4 regions of the Comamonas sp. 7D-2 genome follow, and region 4 is predicted to be linked to each of the others. Evidence: predicted binding sites of a transcription regulator. Region 4 holds the regulator's gene; each other region holds the start of a gene.
What was found. Region 4 encodes sigma-54, which starts transcription at its own class of promoters, with help from an activator protein. Its sites were predicted from a motif close to TGGCANGNAANCTGCTTT; they were not measured.
Positions count from the first base shown of each region.

Region 1: a site for sigma-54 is predicted at 869-886, ahead of MPZ60_RS03145 (CmpA/NrtA family ABC transporter substrate-binding protein). Genes of this name have one in related genera too.
Region 2: a site for sigma-54 is predicted at 1,588-1,605, ahead of MPZ60_RS24825 (pilin). Genes of this name have one in related genera too.
Region 3: a site for sigma-54 is predicted at 1,631-1,648, ahead of hmpA (NO-inducible flavohemoprotein). Genes of this name have one in related genera too.

Region 1 is NZ_CP094238.1:698,018-701,213, forward strand. It holds gene MPZ60_RS03140 (nitrate regulatory protein) at 1-783, shown strand, start outside; gene MPZ60_RS03145 (CmpA/NrtA family ABC transporter substrate-binding protein) at 1,043-2,317, shown strand; gene ntrB (nitrate ABC transporter permease) at 2,344-3,196, shown strand, end outside.
Region 2 is NZ_CP094238.1:5,387,789-5,390,984, forward strand. It holds gene MPZ60_RS24820 (PglL family O-oligosaccharyltransferase) at 1-722, opposite strand, end outside; gene MPZ60_RS24825 (pilin) at 1,047-1,553, opposite strand; gene MPZ60_RS24830 (FHA domain-containing protein) at 1,741-2,457, opposite strand; gene MPZ60_RS24835 (hypothetical protein) at 3,079-3,196, opposite strand, start outside.
Region 3 is NZ_CP094238.1:5,005,238-5,008,433, reverse strand. It holds gene norR (nitric oxide reductase transcriptional regulator NorR) at 1-1,537, opposite strand, end outside; gene hmpA (NO-inducible flavohemoprotein) at 1,697-2,875, shown strand; gene MPZ60_RS22970 (hypothetical protein) at 2,958-3,196, opposite strand, start outside.
Region 4 is NZ_CP094238.1:5,145,200-5,148,395, reverse strand. It holds gene lptA (lipopolysaccharide transport periplasmic protein LptA) at 1-224, shown strand, start outside; gene lptB (LPS export ABC transporter ATP-binding protein) at 221-1,003, shown strand; gene MPZ60_RS23700 (RNA polymerase factor sigma-54) at 1,149-2,750, shown strand; gene MPZ60_RS23695 (aspartyl/asparaginyl beta-hydroxylase domain-containing protein) at 2,941-3,196, opposite strand, start outside.

The DNA of each region.
Region 1 (3,196 bases), 1.0 Mb from region 4:
GGCAAGGAGCTGGCGGGCCAGGAGCGCGCCACGGGGGTTGCGGCGTTTACCGTAGGGGTCGGCAAGTCGGAGCGTCAGCGCCATTGGCTGCATCTGATCGAGTCTCAGGAGCGCTGCTTTCAGGTGTTTGCAGACTTCGCCAGTCCCTCGGGGATGGAGCGCTGGCAGCAGCAATGCGGGGCCTGCCCCGATATGACGGTGATCGAGAGGCTGCGTCGAATGGGCTGCACGGCGGGGGACGGCGTGCTGCTGGACCGTAGCCTGAGCTCACCGTGGTTCGAGGCCTGTTCCAGCCGGCTCGATGCCATGCACCAGATTGAGGCATTTCTGGTCCATGAGCTGCAGGAGCAATGCCTGTGCAAGCTTGAGCAGGCCCGTACAGCGCTCTGTCAGCAACTGGCGCTGCTGGAGATGCAGCCGCAGCCTGGGACTCGTGCCGAAGCGGCTGCGGCCTTTCTGGGGGCCACGCAGTCAGCCGCCTCCTTGCCTGCGGAGGGTGCGTACGGGTTGCAGCTCGAGAAAAGCATTGTCTTGCTGGTGCAGGAGCAGTCCATGCGCTTGCAGGACATGCAGACCGAGATCGACAAGGCGCGCGCCACGCTCAAGGAGCGCAAGACTATAGAGCGGGCCAAGGGCGTGCTCATGAACTACCGCCAGCTCAGTGAGGGCGATGCCTACAAGCTGATCCGCCAGACGGCCATGAACCAGAACCGGCGCATGCTGGATGTGGCCGAGGCCATTCTGGCCACGGTGGACTTGCTGCCGGGCAGCACCAATTCATAGCCTTGGCCGCGCGATGTTTGTTGCGCTGCACCAAATATGAGCCAAAACCGGAGGCGCAAAGCCTGCTCCGTCTCTGATCAAGGTCTGGCATGGTTTGTGCATGACTGTTGATGTCAAGCAGACCAAAGGCGGTCGCGCTTAAAGCGTTATTACGAGTGACCTGGGACAACGGCGTCCTTTTCTCCTCACACCCGAGGAGGGAAGGGCGCCTTTTTGTTTTCCGGATCGCCTTCACCACGATTCTTGATGGAGTTTTCTCATGAGCCAGTGCCTCCCTTCGTCTACTGCTCCCACGCCGGAGCCCGTATCTGCCGGTGGCCGGCGTGAGTTTCTGCGCGTGGCTGGCGCCGCCGCCCTCTATGGCTCGCTGGGTCACCATGGCGCCTGGGCCGCAGGCTCCGATGCGCCGGAGAAGAAAGAAGTCAAGATAGGCTTCATCCCGCTGACCGATTGCGCCAGCGTGGTCATGGCCTCGGTGCTGGGCTTCGATCAGAAATACGGCGTGAAGATCGTCCCCAGCAAGGAGGCGAGCTGGGCCGGCGTGCGCGACAAGCTGGTCAACGGCGAGCTGGACTTCGCCCATGTGCTCTACGGCCTGGTCTACGGCCTGCATCTGGGTGTGGGGGGGCCAAAGAAGGACATGGCCGTGCTCATGAGCCTGAACAACAACGGCCAGGCGATCACGCTGTCCAAGGCCCTTGCCGACAAGGGCGCGGTCGACAGAGCCAGTCTGGCCAAGGTCATGGCCAGGGAAAAGCGCGAATACACGTTTGCCGGTACCTTCCCCACCGGTACCCACGCCATGTGGATGCATTACTGGCTGGCGGCTGCGGGCATCAATCCGTTATCCGAGGCCAAGCTGATCACCGTGCCGCCGCCCCAGATGGTGGCCAATATGCGTGTGGGCAATATGGATGGCTTCTGCGTGGGCGAACCCTGGAACCATCGCGCCATCATGGACGGCATCGGTATCACGGCCAACACCACGCAGGACATCTGGAAGGATCACCCCGAGAAGGTGCTGGGCACCACGGGCGAGTTCGCGCAGAAGAATCCCAACACCTGCCGCGCCGTGATGATGGCGATTCTCGAGGCCGGCCGCTGGATTGACGCCAGCCTGCAGAACAAGACGAAGATGGCCGAGACCGTGGCCCAGAAGTCGTACATCAACACCAGTGTGGACGCCATCAACCAGCGCATTCTGGGCCGCTACCAGAACGGCCTGGGCAAGACCTGGGACGACCCCAACCACATGAAGTTCTTCAACGACGGGGCCGTGAACTTCCCCTATCTGTCGGACGGCATGTGGTTTCTCACCCAGCACAAGCGCTGGGGGCTGCTCAAGGCCCATCCCGACTATCTGGCCGTGGCCAGGCAGATCAACCGCATCGACCTCTACCAGCAGGCGGCAAGCCAGCTCAAGGTCAGCGTGCCCAAGGATGTGCTGCGCACCAGCAAGCTGATCGACGGCGTGGTCTGGGACGGCAAGAACCCTGCCCAGTACGCCGACAGCTTCAAGATCAAGGCCGCCTGAGGCCGCCACCTTAACGGAGAACCATCATGGTCAGTGCCGTACTTCACTCACCGCTCGAACTCGATCCCCCGCACGATCCGCAACTGGCAGCCCAGGCGGCCAATGATGCGCTGCTCGAAACCTCAAAAGAGATAGCGGCTGGCACAGAACTTGTAAAGGCTGAAGTGCAAAAAGATATCAAACCCAAAGCGATAGTCACGGCTCCGGTTGCGGTGGCACCCAGCCGCTTGCGCCAATGGGCTGAACAGCTATTTGCTCAGGTCCTGCCGCCGCTGCTGGGGCTGGCGCTGCTGGTCGGGCTGTGGTCGCTGGTATCGAGCAGCACAGGCAAGAGCATTCCGACCCCGGCCGAGACTTGGGAGCAGGCCCTGCAGGTGTTCAGCGATCCCTTCTACCGCAACGGGCCCAACGACCAGGGCGTGGGCTGGAATGTGCTGTCCTCGCTGCAGCGTGTGGCCCTGGGCTTCGGTCTGGCGGCACTGGTCGGCATCCCTTTGGGCTTTGTGATCGGGCGCTTCGGCTTTCTGTCGCGCATGTTCAATCCCTTGATCAGTCTGCTGCGCCCGGTCTCGCCGCTGGCCTGGCTGCCGATCGGCCTGCTGGTGTTCAAGGGAGCCAATCCGGCAGCCATCTGGACCATCTTCATCTGCTCGATCTGGCCCATGGTCATCAATACCGCCGTGGGCGTGCAGCGTGTGCCCCAGGACTATATGAATGTGGCGCGCGTGCTCAATCTGTCGGAGTGGAAGATCGCCACCACCATTCTGTTTCCAGCCGTGCTGCCCTATATGTTGACGGGCGTGCGCCTGGCCGTGGGCACGGCCTGGCTGGTGATCGTGGCCGCCGAGATGCTGACGGGCGGAGTAGGCATAGGTTTCT
Region 2 (3,196 bases), 240 kb from region 4:
ACAATAATACCACCAACAGGAACCCCAAACCAAATTATCAAATCCAAAAATAAATTGTGGGCATGGTCCATATTCTCTACACCACCAATACTTACGGCAAATTCTTGCTGAGCTGCTCCTAAATTCAACCATCCCCAACCAATCAATGGTCTTTCAGAGATCGCTGCATATATCTGCTCCCATAACTTGTAACGTGTTGTACTTAAGCCGATGAATTCTCGAGCAGCACTCCCCCCCAATGCATTGGAGATGTCTCCCCACTTTATATAAAGTACCCAATAAAGTAATAAAGAAGCTGATATCCAGCACAGGGAACTTCTGAAATTTTTAATAAAAAATACTGCTACTGCCAAAATTGTAATTGATAGGGCACCGGTTCTAGACTGAGTTGCAACTAATGTAAAAACAAGAATCGCAGCAGCACTATATAACCAAACCTCCCTCACCTTTTTATTTATATCGAAATAAAGCAGAGATACCAGCGCCATTAGCAATAAAGTAGCCAGCTGATTCGGTTGTGCAATATTTCCATAGACTCGCCCTTTGCTGGGGTACATAAACATTCCTTGCTCTACGCCCTGCCATTGAGCAAGACCCACAATGCTGTTTATCAAAGCCGCAAAGAGAATCGTCAAAAATACGATGTCTATCTTTGAAATATTCCCAAAACTCATAACATCTCTCTGCTCTACAAAAGATAAAGCCCCGAGAGAAGAAGACATGCAGCAATATGTTGACACTAATATCAAAAATATAAAGTCTCCGAAACTAATTATGCCAAGTCCATACTGAAGTAAGGAGATAATAATTAACAGGAGTAAAAAAATATAGATGCGTATTGGTATAAGTGTAAAACTACGCCCACCCCATAGCAATGCAAATCCAATACAAGCAAATGCTTCCTGCAAAAAAGTATTCCAAGGTGATATGTGATCAGGAAATACCCACATCAGCATTAGAAAAATACAAGCAGTTAGTTGACTATATTTTTTGAAGTACGACATAAAAAAAGCCCCCTTGCGGAGGCTTCTGTGATTGAATAGATATTACTTGCAGGAACCGGGAAGGTATTTGCTAATGGCTGTAGAACCACCACTGCACTTCCAGCTCACAATTTGCGAACCCTGGTGATTCGAAGCTGCGTCAACCTTCAGTGCAGTTGTGTTAGCTGTATCCATGAATGGTTCCAGCTTGACCGTATCATTGGCGCCGAGCGTAACACCCAGCGCAGCAGTATCAGGAGTGACGGTAATAACGCCATTGGCAGTTGTTGCCACAGATTTCACCATCTTCGATGGATTGGAGCCGGCACCATCAGAGTTGGCTTCACAGCCCCAACCATTGGCCGAACCTGTAGAAGTGGAGTTCATAGATTGAACCTGTTCGCTAATCGATGTACGGCATTGAGAAGCGGCCAGTACCACCTCAGCCATACGAGCTTTGACTGTGTAGTCCTTATAAGCAGGCAGAGCCACGGCAGCCAGAATACCGATAATCGCGACAACGATCATCAGTTCGATCAGGGTGAAACCCTTTTGAATGGAACGCTTCATTTCAAACTCCCTAGTTGGATGAGACGCAAGGTATCAAGCAAGCTGCATGCCAACAATTTGGCAAAGGCAGCCCACATCCAAGATGACACGTTTGGCAACATTCAAGCGAGATTTAGTAACAATTTTGGCGACCCAACTGCAACACTGACAAATTTGTCAGACGCTTAACACCCATCAAGCCGGCCTGTCACTCCACGACAAAGCGCATGGTGCTGCCCGCGAGGTCCACTGTATCGCCATTGAGCAGCGGCACAGACAGAGGGCCCACCACCTGACCATTGAGCTTGAGGTCTTCGCTTGCGCCCTCGAGTTGGGTGAGCACAAAGCCATGGGGCTTCTGAGTGATGGAGGCGATGGCTACACCGGGCTTGCCCAGGGTGGTGACGACCTTGAAAAGAGGTATTTCCCTGCCGGCCAGGCTGCCGGTGAGCATGCGAATCACCGCGTGGCGCTCGGGCAGTGCGGCGAGCGAGCCCTGGATGGTGGAGCTGAAGCTGGAGATTTCACCAAATCCCGAGGGACTGGCGAGCTTGGCGTAGCCGCTGTCTGCCTCTTCGGAAATATGCGCCAGCGCCTTTTTGCCGCCTTGGGCAGATGGCGTATTCGTATCGGCAATCACGGTATCGAGAAAGCGGATTTTGTAGCGGCCAATGTCCAGCAGGTCGCCGTTGAGCAGGTCCTGCTTCTGGATGGCGCGACCGTTGACATAGGTGCCGTTGGTGCTGCGCAGGTCTTCAATGCAGACCTTGCCGCCAGAGATGGTGAGCACGGCATGCTCGCCGCTGACCGCCAGATTCTCGATCACGATGTCGTTGTAAGGACGACGACCCAAGGTCGTGCGCTCCTTGGTGAGCTGTACTTCCTTGATGACTGCGCCGTCGATTGAGATGACCAAAGTCGGCATGCTCGAAGCTCCTGAGGAAACGCCAAGTCCTGCTTGGCTGCACTGGCTAGGACCACTCCCACTTGAGTGAGTGATTCAGCGCTCAATCATCAATCGTAACTGGATGAAACGCGCTTGCATGCTGCATCTTATTTCACTAATTCGATGAAGCCAGCTATTCGATTGAAATTTTCAACCTTGCTGGCATTCGTCTGCAGCATCTTTGGAATCGCACCCGCAATCTATCAAGTCGCCATATAAGAAAAGCCCGCGCTCGTTGAAAGCGCGGGCTTTTTTGCAAATCTTTGCAAAGTGGCGACAGCCACCTATCCGTGATTTAAAAGGGCAGAGGTCACCTTTTATGTAAACATCTCTATGAGAACTAGTCAGAAGGCCACTTTTCCGAAATTTTATACCAACCGACGTAAACAAGTAAGCCATTTTTAGCAGGTTGTTTACATTGTGTGAGTAGGTGCCCCGCGCAGCATGTTCCAACGCTAGTCAAGTGACGAAATCGCACCATGCGCAGCAGGGCAGCCAACAACTGAACAGCATCAGCAAGCTAGTCCAGTACTTCTACCAACCAGCCTTGAAGTTGAAGAACGCTCACGCATACTTCCTCGCTGAAGCTAGGGTCTACAGCTAGTCCGGGAGTGGGGGAAATGACCGTTGAGTGACCGTCTTGCGTTGTGGACTGAACGGCAATTCATCTGGTCCGTGTGTCATCACCAGCAGCAATGGGACATGCCCTACCGGCAAG
Region 3 (3,196 bases), 140 kb from region 4:
GATCGAGCTGCAGCTCGCGCGCTGCGGCGGCCCAGCTGCCCCGGTGACGGGCCAGGCTGGAGCTGACCAGCTGGCGTTCATAGGCGCTGACGGCGGCGCGCAGACCGACCTCGGGCGCAGCCGCCGGTGTGGCCGGGTCCATGGGGGCTGTAGCCTGTGCGGCGGCAGGCGCCTCGGCCCGCTCCCAGAGATCGGCAAGTCCCAGGGTCACGATGCGCAGCCTGGTTCCCGCGCGGCTGGCGCTGCCGTCATTGCGGCTCAGGGCCCTGAGCACGGCGCGGCTGATGCAGTGCTCGAGCTCGCGCACATTGCCGGGCCAGCTGCGATTGAGCAAGGCCGCCTGTGCGGCCGCATCCAGGCGCAGGCCGCCCAGCCTGAGCCTGGAGCGGTTCTCCTCGAGGAAATAGCCCGCCAACTGCAGCACGTCGCTGTCGCGCTCTCGCAGCGGCGGCACGGCGAGCGGATAGACATTGAGGCGGTGATAGAAGTCCGCGCGCATGCGCCCGGCGTGGACTTCCGCAGCCAGGTCACGGTTGGTGGCGGCGATCACGCGCACATCCACATGGTGCTCCCGGTCCGAGCCCAGGCGCTGCAGCTGGCCGCTTTGCAGCACGCGCAGCAGCTTGGCCTGCACGGGCAGCGACAGTTCGCCGACCTCGTCCAGGAACAGCGTGCCCTGATGTGCCTGTTCGAACTTGCCACTGCGCTCGCTCAGTGCTCCCGTGAAGGCCCCGCGCACATGGCCGAACAGCTCGCTCTCGACCAGGTTGTCGGGCAGGGCCGCGCAGTTGATGCTGATCATGGGCTTGTCGGCACGGCCCGACTGCGCATGCACGGCCTGGGCCACCAGCTCCTTGCCGGTGCCGGTTTCGCCGGTGACGAGCACGCAAAGATCGCTGGCTGCGACCAGGGCAATGTCTTTCTGCAGCTGGCGCATGACGGGGCTTGCGCCCTGCAGTCCGCGCTCCTGCGGCGCGGCGGGACTGGCCGAGCCGGTGGCGCCGCGCGCGAGCTGGGACAGCAGGTGCACGCGCTCGGCCGTGGCCACGGTGGCTGCGGCCAGATTGCTGAAGGCCTGCAGCATGGCCAGCGCCGCGGGGTCGGCGAACCGGCCCGGCTCCAGTGCGTCCAGCGTCAGCAGACCCCAGGGCAGGCCGCCCAGCTGCAGCACGCAGCCCATGCAGTCATGCACATGCAGCTCGCTGATGGCCTGGCCTTTGTGCGCCACCAGCCCGTCATAGGGATCGGGCAGGGGACTGTCGGGTTCAAAGCGCATGGCCTGGCCGGCCGCCAGCAACTGGGCAAAGCGCGGATGCTCGCCCAGGCGAAAGCGCCGGCCCAGCGTGTCCGGCATCAGGCCGTCGATTGCCATGGGGCGCAGCCATTCGCCTTCGAGCTTCAGCAGGGCTACGGCATCGGCGGGCAACAGGTTGCGCAGTGCGGCCAGCAGACGGCGCAGACGTTCGCGCTCGGACAGGTCCTGGGCCAGATCGGCGATCAGCGGGCTGACGGCGTTAAGAATGTGAGATGTTGTCATAACGACATCTGATGGTGTCAATGAGACAGCAATTGATGGATGTCATATTGACGCATGTTTTTGCAAGCCATTGTTCTGCAATGGTCTTGTTGCTGGCACGCCGTTTGCATTTATCCGCTCAAGCCTTGCAGCTGGCAAGGCAGCAACCAGGAGATTTGCATGCTTACCGAACGTCAACGCGAGATCGTCAAGGCCACCGTACCGCTGCTGGAAACCGGCGGCGAGGCCCTGATCACGCATTTCTACCAGACCATGCTGGGTGAGTATCCCGAGGTGCGCCCGCTGTTCAACCAGGCGCACCAGCAAAGCGGTGCTCAGCCGCGAGCATTGGCACATAGCGTGCTGATGTATGCCAAGAACATCGACCGACTGGAAAACCTGGGCAATCTGCCTGCGCAAATCATCAACAAGCATGTGGCGCTGCAGGTACAGGCCGAGCATTACCCCATCGTCGGTGCCTGCCTGCTGCGCGCCATTCGCGAGGTGCTGGGGGCAGAGATCGCCACGGATGAGGTGATCGCCGCCTGGGCCGCCGCCTATCAGCAGCTGGCCGATATCCTGATCGGTGCGGAGCGCGCGGTGTACGAGCAGACTGCGGCAGCCGAAGGCGGCTGGCGTGGTGCGCGTGCCTTCAAGCTGGTGCGCAAAGAGGCCGAAAGCGCCGAGATCACGTCCTTCTATCTGGAACCCGTGGACGGCGGCGCGGTGATTGCCCATCAGCCAGGCCAGTACATCGGCCTGCGCGTGGTAGTCGACGGCCTGGAGCAGCGCCGCAACTACTCGCTGTCGGCGCCTGCCAACGGCAAGAGCTATCGCATCAGCGTCAAGCGCGAGGCCGGCGGCAAGGTCTCCAACCATTTGCACGACCAGCTGCACGTGGGCGATACGCTGGAGCTGTTCCCGCCTGCCGGCCATTTCACCTTGCAGGCCAATGCCAAGCCCCTGGTGCTGATCAGCGGCGGTGTGGGCATCACGCCCACGCTGCCCATGCTGCAGGCCGCGCTGCCCACGGGGCGCGAGATCACCTTCATCCACTGCGCGCGTGATCGCGGCGTGCATGCCTTCCGCGAGAAGATCGATGCGCTGGCTAACAGCCACGAGCAGCTCACACGCCGCTATTGCTACGACCAGGCGGACGCGGGCGACGAGGTCGATGCCCAGGGCCTGCTGAGCACCGACCGACTGGCCCAGTGGCTGCCTGAGTCACGCGATGCCGATGTCTACTTCCTGGGCCCGCGCGGCTTCATGCGCAGCGTCAAGCAGTCGCTGCGCGAGCTGGGCGTGCCCGAGGCCCAGGTGCACTATGAGTTCTTCGGTCCTGCGGAAGCGCTGGCTTGAGCGAGCTGAATGCTATTGAATAAATAGCTTTATGCGCTTGGTGTGAAAGGGGTAGAGGCTGAAAAGGCTTGAACTCAAGTCTTCAGTCTCTTCCATGCACTATGGTGTGAATGATTTCCCTGCCATCCAGGATGCGGCTGACACCATTGAACCAGCGGCAGTCGGCGTGGATGTTGGCGTAGTGATCCATCCAATCCAGCGTGATGGGTGAAATGCAGACCAGACGCTGGCTCTGCAGACCAGCATCAAACACTTGTGCGCGGAACTGGCTCAGGTTGGCGGGGCAATCCATCTCTTGAGCAAAGCACTGCCATGCAGCAT
Region 4 (3,196 bases):
GCTCCATCATCGTCTACAACAACATCACCGACGTCTATACCGTCGATGGCCAGAAGACCAGCGGCGGCCTGCCGAGTTCCTCCGTGGGACAGGGCGGCCGTGTGCGCGCCATCATGGCGCCCAAGGACGGCACGCCGGGGGCACAGCCCAAGCCTGCAACACCTGCCACGCAGCTGCGCCAGAGCATGACGCTGGGCGGCGAGAAAGCCGACGAGAAGAAATGAGCGAGCCGACTTTCTCCAGCAGCCGCAGCGGCGAGTCCGACAGCCGCCTGGAGGCCAAACATCTGGCCAAGTCCTACGGCAGCCGCAAGGTGGTCAAGGATGTGTCGCTGTCCGTGCAAAAAGGCGAGGTGGTCGGTCTGCTCGGCCCCAACGGTGCGGGCAAGACCACATCGTTCTACATGATCGTGGGCCTGGTGCGCAGCGACGGCGGCGAGATCTTCATCGACGGCCAGCCGGTGGGCGGCATGCCGATTCACCAGCGCTCGCGCCTGGGCCTGTCCTATCTGCCCCAGGAAGCCTCCATCTTCCGCAAGCTCAGCGTGGAAGACAATGTGCGCGCCGTGCTGGAGCTGCAAAAGGACGAGCAGGGCAAGGCGCTGACGCGCGACGAAATCGAAAAGCGTCTCACGGGCCTGCTGCAGGAGCTGCGCGTCGAGCATCTGCGCCAGTCGCCGGCGCTGGCGCTGTCAGGCGGTGAGCGCAGGCGCGTGGAAATTGCCCGCGCCCTGGCCACGCAACCGCGCTTCATTTTGCTTGACGAGCCTTTTGCCGGCATCGACCCGATCGCGGTGATCGAGATCCAGCGCATCATCGGCTTCCTCAAGGAGCGCGGCATCGGCGTGCTGATCACCGACCACAATGTGCGAGAGACGCTGGGCATCTGCGACCACGCCTTCATCATCAGCGACGGCCATGTGCTGGCCGAAGGCACGCCCGAGGAGATCGTGGAGAACGCCGATGTGCGCCGCGTCTATCTGGGCGAACATTTCAGAATGTGATGACCCCCACGCTCCCTCACTTTGTGCGGTCGCTGCCCCCAGAAGGGGCCCTGACCGGCTGCGCCGAGGTTTGCCTTGGGGCGGCCCGGCGGCAAACCCGTAGCACTGCGCGCGTTTGCAATGATTGTCTGGGGGCCGCGCCTCGATGAAGCCAGGTCTCTCGCTACGCGTTTCGCAGCATTTATCGCTTACGCCGCAGCTGCAGCAATCCATTCAGCTGCTGCAGCTTTCCACCCTGGAGCTGGCGCAGGAAGTCGAGCAGATGCTGGTCGACAACCCTTTTCTGGAACGTGCGGGCGATGAGGCCGAAACTGCGGGAGATGCTCCTGTAGATGTAGCTAATAGCGCCAGTGAATACAGTACTTCAGATGGTATTCATGCTGAAAGAGATGCATCGCAAGCGCAACAAGCTACTGAAACGGTAGCGGAGGCATCAAACCCCGAAACCCCTGAAACGCTGAACTGGGAGGCCGAGGGCCTGGACGGCCAGGACGGGGAATGGGGTGGCGAATCCAGCAGCGAGTGGGATACGCCCTCGGCCAGCAGCTCCACGCGCAACCGCGATGGCGATGACGAAACCGATGCCATCGATCTGGCGCGCGAGCACCAGAGCCTGACCGACTTTCTCCATCGTCAGGCGCTGAGCCTGCATCTGGGCGCGGCGGACATGGCGGCGCTGCGCTTTCTCATCGAGTCGCTCAGCGACGACGGCTATCTCGAGGATTCCCTGCAGGAGCTGGCGCAGAGCCTGGCCGGCGACGACCTGGAAGAGCGCGAGGAACTGGAGCAGCACTTTGTCATTGCTCTGAAGCTGCTTCAAAGCCTGGAGCCCGTGGGCGTGGGAGCGCGTGATCTGGCCGAGTGCCTGCAGCTGCAGCTGCGCGACCTGATCCGCACCGCCGAGGACGAGGGCACGACCGAGGCGCATATGAACCGGCTGCTGCTGGCGCAGGCCATCTGCGCGCAGCCCATGGACCTGCTGGCGCGGCGCGATCTGCGCAAGCTCACCAGCCTGTGCGGCGCGCGAGAGGAACAGCTGCGCGAAGCCATGGCCCTGATCGCCAGGCTGGAGCCGCGTCCGGGTCGGCGCTTTGTGGACGTGGAGCGCCATATCGTGGTGCCTGATGTCATCGTGCGCCCGCTGCGGTCCGGCTCGGGCCGGGTGGACTTCTCCGTGCAGCTCAACCCCGAGGTCATGCCGCGTCTGCGCGTGCACGACATCTATGCCGGCGTGCTGCGCCGCCACAAGAACAGCGACGGCCATGCGGCGCTGCAGCAGCAGTTGCAGGAGGCGCGCTGGTTCATCAAGAACATCCAGCAGCGTTTCGACACCATCTTGCGGGTCTCCGAAGCCATTGTGGAGCGGCAGAAGAACTTCTTTGTGCATGGCGAACTGGCCATGCGCCCGCTGGTGCTGCGCGATATCGCCGACACCCTGGGTCTGCACGAGTCCACGATCAGCCGCGTGACCACGGCCAAGTACATGGCCACGCCCCAGGGCACCTTCGAGCTCAAGTATTTCTTCGGCTCGGGCCTGGGCACGGAAACCGGCGGCAGTGCTTCCAGCACGGCCGTGCGTGCGCTGATCAAGCAGTTTGTCGATGCCGAAGATGCCAAGAAGCCGCTGTCGGACGCCAAGCTGGCCGATATGCTCAAAGAGCAGGGCATCGAGTGCGCGCGCCGCACCGTCGCCAAATACCGCGAGCAGCTCAAGATACCGACGACCACGCTGCGCAAGGCGCTGTAGGGCACCGCAGAAACAAGAAAGCCGCTGATGCATCACACAGCGGCTTTCTTGTTCTGTATTTAGGGCGGGAGCCTTGATAAGGCATTCCTCAAGCAAGGGGCAGCGAGCAAGAGCCGCCCTTGCGGCGATGCTGCCGTCCCCCCTTGGGGGCGCCCGGCCAGGGGAAGGCGCGTAGCGCCTCAGGGGGTTATCAAGAAACCAACCACCAGATAAACCAGACCAGCACGCCAATCATCAGGCCGAACTTGAGGATCTTGTAGAAGGTCGGATTCCAGTCGCGGAAGGCGCGGCGGTACTTGCCCGCATAGAACGAGATCTTGAACAGCTTGCTGATCATGCCGCGCGGATCGCCCTCGTTGTTGGGCGAGCTGGCGGCGGCCACCACGTTCTTGCCCAGCCAGTGATTGAGCCACTGGGCAAAGCCATTGGTCATGGGGCGCTCCACA